2 regions of the Clostridium zhoujianii genome follow, and region 1 is predicted to be linked to the other one. Evidence: riboswitches for the same ligand, from Rfam matches in the RefSeq annotation. Region 1 holds a riboswitch; the other holds the start of a gene.
What was found. Region 1 has a riboswitch for S-adenosylmethionine ahead of ACSYT2_RS16550 (MetQ/NlpA family ABC transporter substrate-binding protein). Riboswitches for the same ligand answer to the same signal wherever they lie in the genome.

Region 1 (7,513 bases):
CTTGATAGATTAACTGAAGAAACTAAGCTAAATTGGAGTGCTTATGCTACACCAGCAGAAGGACTTTCAGGTAAATTTATTAAGCAAGATCAAAAGATATTTGGGATGATAGAAGGAGTTACTGACAAAGAGTACTATACAAATAGCTATCATATACCCGTAGGATTCCCTATATCAGTTAAGAGAAAAATTGATATAGAAGCTCCATATCACAAACTTTGTAATGGTGGACATATAAGTTATCTAGAAGTTGATGATAGTCCAACTGGAGAAACAATAATGGATATAGTTAATTACGCATATAGAAATACTAATATAAGCTATTTGGGGGTTAATTTCCATATAAGATATTGTAAGAATTGTGGGGAATCATTGCATAGCCATGAATCTAAATGTCCGAAGTGTGGAAGTAATGATATACAGGGCATATCAAGAGTTACTGGATATTTAAGTTTAGATGAGAGATTTGGTTCTGGTAAGTTACATGAAAGAGAAGATAGAGTAACTCATACAGAGTCCCATATTAACACTTACAAACACTAGGATTATATAATATAAGGTGTATCAAAATAACCATTTATTTTGATACACCTTTTTTATATTAAAATCACATATAAATCAATAAAAGTAAATATATAGAAAGATTATTATGCAATATTTATTAAAAATCTTGCAATTATAAGTAGAATATAGTTAAAAATCAAAAAATAACGAACTATATTGAATGAGTTAACTTGAATTCTTGCAAAAAAACTATATTTGGAAGTCTTATCTATTGTTATTTAATATTTAATGTGATAAAATTAGGTGGTAAAATAATAAAAAATGTTAAAATATATCCATTAGTTACTTAGTTGGGGAACTGTGAGTAAGTATGTTGTATGGGTATATCGAGCAATAAGAAATAAATATTAAGAAAGCAAAGGGGGATTATTCATGGCAATTAAAAATCTTAAAGATGGAAAGAAAATATATATTGTAGATACAACACTTAGGGATGGAGAACAAACAGCTGGAGTTGTTTTTGCAAATGAAGAAAAGATTGCTATAGCAACAATGCTAAGTGAACTAGGAGTAGATCAACTTGAGGTTGGGATACCAACTATGGGTGGGGATGAAAAGCAAGCTATAAAGGATATAGTTAAGAGAAATTTAAAGAGTAGCATAATGGCATGGAATAGAGCTGTTATATCAGATATACAAGAATCTATTGATTGCGGTGTAGATGCAGTAGCTATTTCAATATCAGTGTCTGATATACACATAAAGAATAAATTAAGAACATCAAGAGAATGGGTTCTTGAAAATATGGTTAAAGCAGTTGAATTTGCAAAGAAGAATGGAGTATATGTATCAGTAAATGGAGAAGATGCTTCAAGAGCAGATAGAGACTTCTTAGTTCAATTTATGAAGGTAGCTAAGGAAGCTGGTGCAGATAGATTTAGATATTGTGATACAGTTGGTGTTATGGGTCCATTCAAAATTGAAGAGGATATTAAATACTTACATGATAATACAGATCTTGATATAGAAATGCATACTCATGATGATTTTGGAATGGCTACAGCTAATGCAATTGCTGGAATCAGAGGTGGAGCTAATCATGTTGGGGTAACAGTAAATGGATTAGGTGAAAGAGCAGGAAATGCAGCATTAGAAGAGGTTGCAATGGCTCTTAAGTTTGTATATGGACTAGATGTGGACATGGATACTACAATGTTTAGGGAAATATCTAAATATGTATCAAGAGCATCAGGTAGAGAGCTTCCTATTTGGAAAGCTATAGTTGGAACTAATATGTTCGCTCATGAATCAGGAATACATGCTGATGGAGCTATTAAGAATCCTAAGAACTATGAAGCTTTTGATCCAAGTGTTGTTGGGTTAGAAAGACAAATTGTTATAGGGAAGCATTCAGGTAGGGCAGCAATAGTAAATAAATTCGAGGAATATAATATAGAGCTTACTAATGAAGAAGCAAATGGAATACTAGAATTGGTACGTTCTACTTCAGTAAGATTAAAGAGAACTTTATTTGATAAAGAGGTAGTTGCATTATATAAAGAGTATAAAAGATTAGAAAATGAAAACAGTACTAATCTCTAAATAAAAGCAATAAAAGCAATAAAAATACAGGGGGAAAGAAAATGGGCGATAATTTAGTTTATAAAATTTTAAAAAGTCATATTGTTGAAGGCGAATTAAAGGTTGGAGAACCAATTGCTATTAAAATTGACCAAACATTAACTCAAGATTCAACAGGAACAATGGCTTATCTTCAACTTGAAGCTATGGGCATTGATAGAGTTAAAACAAAAAGATCAGTGGCTTTCGTTGATCATAATATGCTACAACAAGGTTTTGAAAATGCTGATGACCATAAATTTATTCAAACAGTAGCATCTAAGTATGGAGTACACTTCTCAAAGCCAGGTAATGGGATATGTCATCAAGTATTTTTAGAAAGATTCGCTACACCAGGAGAAACATTAACTGGATCTGATAGCCATACTCCAACAGCAGGTGGAGTAGGTATGTTAGCAATGGGTGCTGGTGGTCTAGATGTAGCGTTAGCTATGGGTGGTGGTGCTTATAATATAAACACTCCTAAAGTAGTTAAGGTTAATTTAATTGGTAAGCTAAATAAGATGGTAGCATCTAAAGATATTATTCTTGAAGTTTTAAGAAAGCTAACAGTAAAGGGTGGAGTAGGAAAGGTCTTTGAATATGCTGGAGAAGGTGTTAAATCTCTTTCAGTTCCACAGAGAGCTACTATAACTAATATGGGAGCAGAACTTGGAGCGACTACTTCAATATTCCCAAGTGATGAAAGAACATTAGAGTATTTTAAAGCACAAGGAAGAGAAGAAGATTGGATCGAATTTAAGCCTGATGCAGATGCAGTTTATGATGAAGAAGTAGTTATTAATTTAGATGAGTTAGCACCATCAGCAGCTGGGCCTCATAGCCCAGATAATATAAAAACAGTTGAGGAATTTGGTAAGATTAAAGTTGACCAAGTTGCTATAGGTAGTTGTACTAATTCTTCATACGAAGATTTAATGAAAGTTGCTAAGATTCTTAAGGGTAATAAGGTTAATCCTAATGTAAGTTTAGTAATAGCACCAGGTTCAAGACAAGTTATGGAGATGCTTGCTAGAAATGGAGCATTAGCAGATATAATAAGCGCTGGAGCAAGAATACTTGAAAATTCATGTGGACCTTGTATTGGTATGGGTCAAGCACCTTCAACAGATGCAGTTTCACTTAGAACATTTAATAGAAACTTCTTTGGAAGAAGTGGAACATTATCTGCACAAGTATACTTAGTAAGTCCAGAGACAGCAGCAGTTTCAGCTATAACTGGAGTCTTAACAGATCCAAGAGAAATGGATGTAGATTTAACAATTGATATGCCAGAAAGATTCTTAATAGATGATTCTATGATTTTAGCACCAGCACCAACAAATGCTGAAGTTGAAGTTGTAAGAGGACCAAATATAAAGCCATTTCCAGTAAATGATGAATTAGGTGAAAAAGTTGAAGGTAAGGTATTAATTAAAGTTGAGGATAATATAACAACTGATCATATAATGCCATCTAATGCTAAGTTATTACCATTTAGATCAAATATTCCTTATCTTGCAGAATTCTGCTTTAACACAGTAGATACAGAATTCCCTAAGAGAGCTAAGGAGTACAATGGTGGATTTATAATAGCAGGAGATAACTACGGACAAGGTTCTTCAAGAGAACATGCAGCGTTAGCACCTTTATACTTAGGGGTTAAAGCAGTTGTTGCTAAATCATTTGCTAGAATTCATAAAGCTAACTTAATTAATAATGGAATAATTCCTATGGAATTTAAAAATGAAGCAGATTATAATAATATTGATTTAATAGATGATTTATTAATGGAAGATATTCAATCAGCTTTAGAAAATGGTACTGTTAAGGTTAAGAACTTAACTAAGGGCATAGAAGTTGAAGTAGCAGTAGATTTAACAGAAAAGGAAATTGAAGTAATTAGAGCTGGCGGAAGACTTAATTATGTAAAGAATAATAATTAGGTTTAAAAATAAATAAATTTTATCAAGAGTGGTGGAGGGACTGGCCCAATGAAACCCAGCAACCAACTTTGTAATTCATTTATTATAAAGTGATGGTGCTAATTCCTGTAATCTTTTCAGATTAGAAGATAAGAGAGTATTTAATAGAGTACGATTATAACTTTGTGCACTAGAGAAATATTCTCTAGTGCATTTTTATTTTATAGAAGTAGGTAAAAATAAGAGGAAAAATACTATAAAATAAAGTTATATATGGTGTATAAAATAAGAATTAATATTAAATGATAATCAATACTAAAAAGTATTGACATAACAAAAAAGTAAGATTATACTATAAATACAAATTAAATAATAACTTATCAAGAGTGGTGGAGGGACTGGCCCGATGAAACCCAGCAACCGATTTTTTAGTTCATTTACTAAAAAGGAATGGTGCTAATTCCTGTAGCCTTTAGGCTAGAAGATAAGAGGGTGAATTCATGGGCAAGTATATCATATGCGCTAGAGGTTTATTCTCTAGTGCATTTTTTATTATAAAAAAACACTTTTAGATAATAATAAATAGGGGGCATTAAAAATGAAAAAAGTAAAACAAATTGTATCAGTATTAATTTTAGGAGTAGTAGGATTTGGGCTTGTAGGTTGTGGAAAGGTAAATGATAAAAAAGTAGATGTAAAGAATATAACTATCGGGGTTTGCCCAGGACCATATGGGGATATGATTACTGAGGCAATAGCACCGCGGTTAGAAGCGAAGGGATATAAGATAACAATAAGAGAGTTTACTGATTATATTCAACCAGATAATTCTTTAAGTGAGAAAGAAATTGATGTAAATTTAATGCAGCATACAGAATATTTAAATAAATTTACAGCTGATAATAACTTAGAGTTAAGTCCAGTTATTACAGTGCCAACTTTAAGTATGGGAGTCTTTTCAAACAAATATAAATCATTAGAAGATTTACCTAATAAGGCAAAGATTGCTGTACCGGATGATGTTTCAAACTTAGCAAGAGCATTAAGATTATTAAAAGAAAATGGATTAATAGAAATTAAAGAAGGAATAGACGAAACAAAGGCAAGTTTAAAAGATATTTCTGTTAATAAGAAGGATATAGAATTTGTAGAGTTAGAGGGGGCTCAGCTACCAAGAAGTCTTGATAGTGTAGATGTTGCAACTGTACCTGGAAACTTTGCATATGCATCAGGATTTGATTATAAGGAAGCATTAGCAATTGAAAAGTTATCAGAGAACTATAAAAATATTATTGCTGTAAGAACAGCAGACTTAGATACTGAGTTAGGTAAAGATTTAAAAGATGCAGTTGAATCAAAAGAATATAAGGATATTATAGAGGGCGGAAAATATAAAGAGTTTGATAAGCCAGAATGGTATGTAAAGGCATGGAAATAGGAATTTAGAAATTAGGTAATATTGGGGGTAGGACTATGAGTAATAAAGATATTATAGAAATAATTAATGATAAAAATCGTATTGTAGTAGGAAAAGAAATAAATAAGAAATATTTGACTGATGGTCTGAAAAGAGATTTTGGTGAGGCTGATATTTTAGTATTTCCAATATCCACAAAAGAAGTTTCTGATATATTGAAATATGCAAATGATAATTTAATTCATGTAACACCAAGAGGAGCTGGCACTGGTTTAGTAGGAGCAACAGTTCCAACTGAAAGAGGGATAATATTAGATTTATCAAAAATGAATAACATATTGAATATAGATGAAGAAAACTTTACTGTAACAGTAGAGCCAGGAGTACTTCTACGGGATGTGCAATTATATGTAGAGGAAAGAGGATTGTTCTACCCTCCAGATCCAGGAGAGAAGAAGGCTACTATTGGTGGTAATATAAGCACAAATGCTGGTGGAATGAGAGCAGTTAAATATGGAGTAACTAGAGATTATGTAAGAATGTTAGAGGTAGTTTTAGCAGATGGAACAGTATTAAATCTAGGATCAGAAACAATAAAAAATAGTTCTGGTTTGGATTTAAAAGATTTATTTGTAGGTTCAGAAGGAACATTAGGGATAATAACTAAAGCAATATTAAAGATTATTCCTAAACCTAAAAATAGTGTAAGTGCAATAGTTCCATTTAAGACATTAAAAGATGGTATTAATTCTGTCATAAAGGTAATAAAAGAAAATGCAAATCCAACAGCTATAGAATTTATTGAAAGAAGAGCAATAAATAAAGCAGAGGATTACTTAAAAATCAAATTTCCATGCGATAAAGGTAATACATTTTTACTACTAACTTTTGATGGAGATGAGTTAGAGATAAACTCAAGTTATAAAAAGGTAGAAAAGGTAGTTATAGAAAATGGAGCCTTAGATTTTATATTACTAGAAGAGGAAGAGGATATTAATAGAGCATGGAGCATAAGAGGGGCATTAGTTACAGCTGTTGAGGCTGTTTCAGAGGAAGAACCTATAGATATAGTAGTTCCTATAAATAACATAGCTACTTTTGTAGAGTATACAAAAGAAATAGAAGAGAAGTATGGGATAGAGGTAGTTAGCTTTGGACATGCAGGAGATGGGAATGTTCATTTATGCGTTGTAAGGAACGGAATTGAGGAAAGTGAATGGAAGAAGAAGTCTCATGAGCTATTAGAAGAATTATATATGAAGAGCTATGAGTTGAGAGGACTACCATCAGGGGAACATGGAGTTGGTCTTAATAAAAAAGAGTTCTTTAGGAAGGTAACGAATGAAGCTAATATTCTGTATATGAGTAAGATTAAAGAGGCTTTTGATAAGAATAGTATACTAAATGCAAATAAGGTATTTAGATAGGTAGGTAAAGGTAATATTATAAGTATTAAAAGAGATTAAATAGAAAAACCGCATGCTATTATTAGCATGCGGGTTCTTTAGTTAAATAATAGCTTGTTTTTTTACAGGTGATTTAATATTATGTAATAAACAACAGTAGACAAAACATAAGAAGGAAGGAGAACAATATGTTAAGGTTAGAAGAAGCAAATAGATGTTTAGTATGTAAGAATGCTAGATGCAAACAGCATTGTCCTATAAGTACACCTATTCCAGAAGTTATTACACTTTATAAGGAGGGTAAAATTAAAGAAGCTGGTGAAATGTTATTTAAAAATAATCCCTTATCTTTAGTATGTTCAATAGTATGTCCCCATGAAGACCAATGCAGAGGATTTTGTATAAAGGGTATAAAAGGAGAACCAATAAGATTCCATGAAATAGAACAGGAAATATCAGAGCAGTACTTTAATGAATTAAAAATTGAAAAAGTAGATAAGACAAAAAACAGAATTGCTATAATTGGTAGTGGTCCTGCTGGTATAACAATAGCCTTTATTTTATCTCAGAAGGGATATAAAGTTACTTTATTTGATGCTCATGAAAAAATTGGTGGAGTATTAAGGTATGGGATACCTGAA
Region 2 (7,513 bases), on a different contig from region 1:
TGTAGTTGGCATTATTTCTTCACATGTAACTATACTGAATTGTTGTCCAAATTGCTTATGAACTTTCCATTCGCCAGTTAATTTAATATGCTGTCCTTCTCTTAAAAAAGGCACTGTACCAACAGCTGTTACAGGTTTATTATCTACATTTATCTTTGATACTACATACCCTGTATCTTCACTTCTAAAAAGAATCACTTCTACAAAGCCCTCTAAGACCTCCATATTATCTCTCCATATCTTATAAAGTTATTTTTATTCTTGACTATATATATTATAATTATATCATAGGATGTTAAAGTATTTCCTAATAATCATTGGAGGTGTTTATAATGCTTATTAAAAATTGTAATATTATTTACTTAGACAAAGTAGAAAAAGGCTCAGTATTAGTAGAGGATGGAAAGATTAAAGAAATAAATCCTTCTAATGTAAATGATACTGAAATAATAGATGCTGAAGGTCTATATCTTTCACCAGGATTTATTGATGTACATATCCATGGTGCTGGTGGGTGCGATACTATGGATGGAAGTATTGACTCACTTAATACAATAGCAAAAACTATAGTTCAACATGGTACAACATCATTTACCCCTACAACAATGACAGTTGCAGGTGAAGATATAAGAAAATCTATGGCTGTAATAAAAAAATTAAAAGCTGATGGTACTGAAGGTGCTAACGTTTTAGGTGCTCACTTAGAAGGCCCTTTTATTAGCCCAAATGCAATTGGTGCTCAAAATCCAAACTTCGTTTTAGCTCCATCAATTGAAAACTACAAAGAAATAGTTGGTGATTGTGAAGATGCTGTTACATCTATTACATTAGCTCCTGAAGTTGAAGGTGCTAAAGATCTAATCAAATATCTTTCAGAAAATGGTGTTTCTGTTTCAATTGGACACACTAAGGCTACTTATGAAGAAGCTATTGAAGGTATTAAATGTGGTGCCTGTCACACTACTCATCTTTATAATGCAATGACTCCATTTACTCATAGAGCTCCAGGAGTCGTTGGTGCAACCTTTGATACAGATATAACTACTGAAACTATATCAGATGGTATTCACATAGCTTATCCAGCTCTTAGAACTGCATATAAGCAAAAAGGAACTGATAAGGTTTTATTAGTAAGTGACGCTATGGAGGCATGTGGTATGCCTGATGGTAAGTACTCTTTAGGTGGTCAAGATGTAATTGTTAAGAACGGAGCTGCAAGATTACTTGATGGTACTCTAGCTGGTTCAGTACTAACTCTTGATAGAGCTATTAATAATATTAAGAATAACACTAGTTATAATTTAAATGAGATTGTAAGAATGGCTTCTTACAACGGTGCTAAGCATTGTAACGTTGAAGATCGTAAGGGATTAATTAAAGAAGGCTATGATGCTGATTTAGTATTATTTAATGATAATATTGAAATTAGTAAAGTATTTGTTGGCGGAAAGCTTGTTTTTAATAAATAATTCCCATAAAAAAATCACTGATTTACATCAGTGATTTTTTTATTATAATAATTCCTTAATAGCTTCCACCTTATTTAATTGCTCCCAAGGAAGAGTTACATCTGTTCTTCCAAAGTGACCATAAGCTGCAGTTTGCTTATATATTGGTCTCCTTAACTCTAAATCTCTTATAATAGCACCTGGTCTTAAATCAAATACCTTCTCTACTATATCAACTAAAACTTCTTCATCCACTTTACCTGTGCCAAAAGTATCTATTTGAATTGATACTGGCTTAGCAACACCAATTGCATAAGCTAATTGAATTTCTAACTTATCTGCAACTCCGGCTGCTACTAGGTTTTTAGCCACCCACCTAGCAGCATAAGCTGCTGATCTATCAACTTTTGTTGGATCTTTTCCTGAGAATGCTCCACCACCGTGTCTACCCATTCCACCGTAAGTATCAACAATTATCTTTCTTCCTGTTAAACCTGAATCTCCTTGCGGACCACCTACTACAAATCTACCTGTTGGGTTTATATAATATTTAGTATTTTCGTCAAGTAATTCTGCTGGAACTACAGCTCTTATAACAAATTCCATAAGATCCTTTTCTATTTGTTCTAAAGTTACTTCTTCTCCATGTTGAGTTGAAATTACTATAGCATCAATCCTCTTTGGCTTGTTATCCTCATATTCTACAGTTACTTGAGTCTTACCATCTGGCCTTAGGTAATCTAAAGTACCATTCTTCCTAACCTCTGTTAATCTTCTAGAAAGTCTATGAGCCATAGCTATTGGTAGTGGCATAAATTCTTCTGTTTCATTGGTAGCGAAACCAAACATCATACCTTGATCTCCAGCACCTACTGCTTCAACATCGTCTTTATCACCTTTTCTTGATTCAAGAGCCTCATCAACTCCCATAGCTATATCAGCTGATTGTTCATCTATTGTTGTCATAACTGAGCATGTGTCACAGTCAAAACCATATTTAGCTCTATCATAACCTATTTCTCTAACAGTTTCTCTAACTACCTTAGGAATATCAACATAACAATTTGTAGTTATTTCACCCATAACCATAACCATTCCTGTTGTAGTACATGTTTCGCAAGCAACTCTTGCACTAGGATCCTGTGCTAAAATAGCATCTAAAACTGCATCTGAAATTTGGTCACATATTTTATCTGGATGCCCTTCTGTAACTGATTCTGATGTAAATAATCTTTTCATTTTCCTTTTCTCCTTTCAAACGGGTTTTTTTACAATAAAAAAACTCTTCAACAAGAAGAGACTTACTAAGCAATCTCTCTCATCTCGTAGATATTTATATCCACAGGAATTGGCACCTTGCGATTCTCACAGGTTGCCGGGTTTCATAGGGCCCTTTCCCTCCACCTCTCTTGATAAGAGTTTTCATATTAATTTTATGGTATTATTCTAACATATTAGTTCTTCAAACTCAATAGTATAATTTACTAAGATTTATTAAGTTTATCCACAGTCTTCAAAAAACTATCAACATTTTTTTGATTATCTACAACTATTAGTGGAAATAAAAAAAGCAAGATAATTCTTGCTTTTAAATGGTGGAGGAAGAAGGATTCGAACCTTCGAAGCAACTTGCAACAGATTTACAGTCTGCCCCCTTTGGCCACTCGGGAATTCCTCCATATTTTATTGGAGCTGGCAATAGGAATCGAACCTACAACCTGCTGATTACAAGTCAGCTGCTCTACCGTTGAGCCATGCCAGCATGTGCTAATTAAAGGTTTAAATGGTGGGCACAACAGGGCTCGAACCTGTGACCCTCTGCTTGTAAGGCAGATGCTCTCCCAGCTGAGCTATGCGCCCATTTAAACTGGTGGAAGAAGAAGGATTCGAACCTTCGAAGCAACTTGCAACAGATTTACAGTCTGCCCCCTTTGGCCACTCGGGAATTCTTCCATATTTTATTGGAGCTGGCAATAGGAATCGAACCTACAACCTGCTGATTACAAGTCAGCTGCTCTACCGTTGAGCCATGCCAGCATATTATGTGAAAGTTTAATGGTGGGCACAACAGGGCTCGAACCTGTGACCCTCTGCTTGTAAGGCAGATGCTCTCCCAGCTGAGCTATGCGCCCATTAAATGGTGGAGGAAGAAGGATTCGAACCTTCGAAGCAACTTGCAACAGATTTACAGTCTGCCCCCTTTGGCCACTCGGGAATTCCTCCATATTAACTCTTTCACTTTTGTTCAAGCATTTCGAAACACTCGAACCAACAATAGTTAGTATATATTCAACGGCTTTATATTTCAACCTCCAAAATACACCATTTAAAGAGATTATTTTATATATTCTTTCATTTAGTTAGAATTACTTCTATTTAATGTACTATTCACTTTTTTCTATGCCTCCTGTCCAATAATAGAAAAATCAATAAATTGACCTAATATATTCTCTAAAACCTGATAATCCTCTGTTGTTAGCCTCTTTTTTAACACCTTAAAAGCTTCTCTTACACCTTCTTCTTCATCTTCATACTGAATTACTTCCTCTATCTTGCCTATATCAACTGTAGACATCTTTTTAATAATATTATTTACTATTACCATATCATCTTTATTTATATTTTTTTCAATTAGGCTCTTTTCTATTTTAAATATAGATTTGTTTATTGTAGGAACATCATCTACTTCATTATTCCTTGATAAATCATCAATATCAGAATTATCACTATTTCTCCTACTCTGAACCTCATTTATAGTATTTTGAATAACTTCATTCCGACTTCCTTTTGGCTCCCAAATAAATAATGTATATATCGTTCCTATTAACGCTATCAACATAATTCCTACAATTAATAATTTTTTCAAATAAATCAAACTCCCTTCCTTTTGATTTATTGCCAAAAATTCTTTTTTTATACTTAAATAATATTTCTCTCTTAAACCTCATATATTTAGTGAGGGGGTGTAAGATTTGACTAAAAGAAAAATACATTATAAATCAGCACTTGCTTACTTTGAAATTGCTGAAAGCCTAAAAGATTTTATAAATAAAGATACAATTATTGTCTGTATAGGAACAGATAAGTGTATAGGAGACTGTCTTGGTCCCTTAGTTGGTACAATATTAGAAGATAATTTTTTTCCTCTTCCTATATATGGTACTATTGCTGCACCAATTCATGCCCTTAACATAGATAAACGTTTAGATGAAATTAAGAAAACACACCCTAACGCTTGTATTATAGGCGTAGATGCTTGTCTAGGAGAAATTAAATCTATTGGTGAAATACACACTAGAGATTATGCTATACACCCTGGTAAAGGTGTTGGGAAATCTCTTCCCGATGTGGGAAACGCATCTATTATTGGCATAATAGACTCTAGTGATAATGCAGACTTCTTTTCATCACGTTCTATAAGATTATCCCTAGTTTTAGAGATGGCTAAAATAATTTCTACAGGTATTATTTACGCACATCATCTAAGTAATGGAAAAAATTTAATATTATAAGAATAAAAGATTGAGAGTTTCCCCTCAATCTTTTATTCTTATTAAATACTATTCAACTAAAATAACATCTTGTGAATTCAAGCTAGAATCAATCTTATCAAAGAAAGCTAGAACCTTTCCTGTTCCCTCTGCAACACATTCCACAGAATCTTCTGCAACAGTTACATTCACTCCAGTTTCAAATTCTATAAGCTTGTCTAATCCATATAAAAGAGCACCTCCACCAGTCATGAAGATACCTTTTTCAATAATATCCGCCGCTAGCTCTGGTGGCGTTTTTTCTAGTACAGCCTTAACACTCTCAACTATTGATAGTACAGGTTCAAGTATAGCTTCCCTAATATCCTCTGTTGATATTGGAATTTCATCAGGTAAACCCGTAACTAAATTCCTTCCCTTCATAGTTGTGTCTAAACTTCTTGCTCCCTTAAAAGCTGAGCCAACACTTATCTTTAAATCCTCTGCTGTCTTTTCACCAATCATTATTTTATGCTTTGATCTTACATATTTAATAATAGCCTCATCAAATTTATCTCCCGCAACCTTAATAGAAGACCTAACCACAACACCACCTAATGATATAACAGCAATATCGCATGTACCACCTCCGATATCAACAACCATAACACCATCTGGTTTTGTTATATCTAATCCGGCACCTATAGCTGCCGCAAGGGGTTCCTCTATTAAATGCACTCTCTTAGCTCCTGAATTTTTCGCTGCATCAATAACAGCTCTTTTTTCAACTTCACTAGCTTGAGATGGAATGCATACCATAACTTTTGGAGCAACCATATTTTTTTTCCCTACTGCCTTTTTTATAAATTCCTTTAACATTTTTTCTGTTACATCATAATCTGAAATAACACCATCCCTTAAAGGACGAACTGCAACTATATTTCCAGGAGTTCTTCCAATCATTTTCCTAGCTTCTTCACCAACCGCTAAAACTTTATTGTTGTTTTTGTTAATTGCAACAACCGACGGCTCCTTTAATATAACTCCTTTTCCTTTTTCATAAACTAAAACAGTTGCTGTTCCTAAATCTATTCCTAATTCTGCCCCAGTTCTCCAAAACCACATTCCACTCACTCCCACATCTTTAATTCATTGCATTATTTATACAATTTTTTTCAATTTTCTACCTATTGTTTATTATATATGCAATATTATTATCATTCAATAGCTTTATACTTTAATTTTGTGGCTTTTCCACCTCTAATATGTCTTTCCGCCTTATTAAGTTCTAAAATGCTATGAGTTTTTTCTGCAATTGTGGGATTTATTTTAGGTAATCTTTCTGTCATATCCTTATGAATGGTACTTTTACTCACTCCAAAAACCTTTGCAGTTTTCCTAATCGTAGCTTTTGAATCAATAATATATTGTGCTACTTCTAGTACCCTTTCTTCAATGTAGTCCTTCAAAATGCTACCTCCTTAATTCACTATATTTATAATTATGCAAGCTCTCGTCATTAAATTACTTATTAATCAGCCATTTTATCTTTTAAAATGACTGATTAATATTAATTTTTAGTATTTTCTACTTACTCTTGTATGAAAAATACTTTAATGGATCTACCTGTTCGTTATTAGAATTAATAACTTGTAAATTTAAATGTTCTCCAAAAACTTCTTTATCATAGATCTTTGATGTTTCTCCAACCTTACCAATTACTGTATCCACAGTAACTTTATCACCTTTCTTAACTGATAGTTTTGAATCTAGATTACAATACTTAGTTTTTAATCCATTTGCATGCTTAACAACTACTGTTACACCCTCTTCAACACCATTATTCTCAGCACTCTCAACCACACCTTCTGCTGCAGCTTTTACCTCAGATCCTATTTTTACGTTAACATCAATACCTTTTATTGTTTTCTGGGTTGTGTCATCAATCTTCACAGGTTTAGGATATGTATACCCTCTAAGTAAAACTCCTTCAACTGGCTTGCTAAACTTAACTTCATTAGTTGTTGCTACTGCTTTCGCCTGATTATTGTTGCTATTAGCATTGCCACTTGTATTATCCTTTGATTTACTATTATCAACACGCTCAGCATTAGGCATTTCATTTGTCACATTTTTATCGTCAAGGTTTACACTTACTTCTTTATTGCTATTATCTACTTTAGGTTGTGATTCTGAGTTCCTAGCCTTTTTTAAAGAAATGGCTCCAACTGTAGTAACTATACATAAGCAAAGGAAAAGTACTACGTAAAAACCCTCCTTTCTAAAAAAATCTTTTGCCTTTTGTTTATAATTTTTATCCATATAAACACCTCCTTTCTCTATTATTTCCGCAAAGTTTAAAATAATACATAATTACCATATTTTTATTTCACCAAATTTCAACATTTTCACTTATATCTATATATTTCATAATAATTAATCTACATAAAGAGATTTTTATTAATAAAAAAAGAAGCCATATAGGCTTCTCTACTCATATTTAACTTTCTCAATTCCCACTCCACTGTAATAATGCAGTAATATATCTGTATATTTTTTCCCTTCCTTACCCATTACATTAGCTCCCCGCTGACT

Region 2: it holds a riboswitch for S-adenosylmethionine, as region 1 does, so the genes downstream of both, metK (methionine adenosyltransferase) here and ACSYT2_RS16550 (MetQ/NlpA family ABC transporter substrate-binding protein) in region 1, are expected to answer to the same signal.

Annotation. Positions count from the first base shown of each region.
Region 1 is NZ_JBPUTF010000004.1:130,584-138,096, forward strand. It holds gene nrdD (anaerobic ribonucleoside-triphosphate reductase) at 1-543, shown strand, start outside; gene nifV (homocitrate synthase) at 937-2,106, shown strand; gene ACSYT2_RS16545 (aconitate hydratase) at 2,148-4,070, shown strand; SAM riboswitch class I at 4,087-4,205, shown strand; SAM riboswitch class I at 4,424-4,540, shown strand; gene ACSYT2_RS16550 (MetQ/NlpA family ABC transporter substrate-binding protein) at 4,648-5,487, shown strand; gene ACSYT2_RS16555 (FAD-binding oxidoreductase) at 5,523-6,893, shown strand; gene ACSYT2_RS16560 (NAD(P)-dependent oxidoreductase) at 7,040-7,513, shown strand, end outside.
Region 2 is NZ_JBPUTF010000001.1:2,762,412-2,769,924, forward strand. It holds gene recD2 (SF1B family DNA helicase RecD2) at 1-225, opposite strand, end outside; gene nagA (N-acetylglucosamine-6-phosphate deacetylase) at 333-1,469, shown strand; gene metK (methionine adenosyltransferase) at 1,512-2,687, opposite strand; SAM riboswitch class I at 2,764-2,867, opposite strand; tRNA gene ACSYT2_RS13095 (tRNA-Tyr) at 3,042-3,126, opposite strand; tRNA gene ACSYT2_RS13100 (tRNA-Thr) at 3,136-3,210, opposite strand; tRNA gene ACSYT2_RS13105 (tRNA-Val) at 3,233-3,308, opposite strand; tRNA gene ACSYT2_RS13110 (tRNA-Tyr) at 3,317-3,401, opposite strand; tRNA gene ACSYT2_RS13115 (tRNA-Thr) at 3,411-3,485, opposite strand; tRNA gene ACSYT2_RS13120 (tRNA-Val) at 3,505-3,580, opposite strand; tRNA gene ACSYT2_RS13125 (tRNA-Tyr) at 3,587-3,671, opposite strand; gene ACSYT2_RS13130 (hypothetical protein) at 3,847-4,314, opposite strand; gene yyaC (spore protease YyaC) at 4,421-4,960, shown strand; gene mreB (rod shape-determining protein MreB) at 5,009-6,043, opposite strand; gene spoIIID (sporulation transcriptional regulator SpoIIID) at 6,136-6,387, opposite strand; gene ACSYT2_RS13150 (peptidoglycan DD-metalloendopeptidase family protein) at 6,506-7,240, opposite strand; gene spoIID (stage II sporulation protein D) at 7,409-7,513, opposite strand, start outside.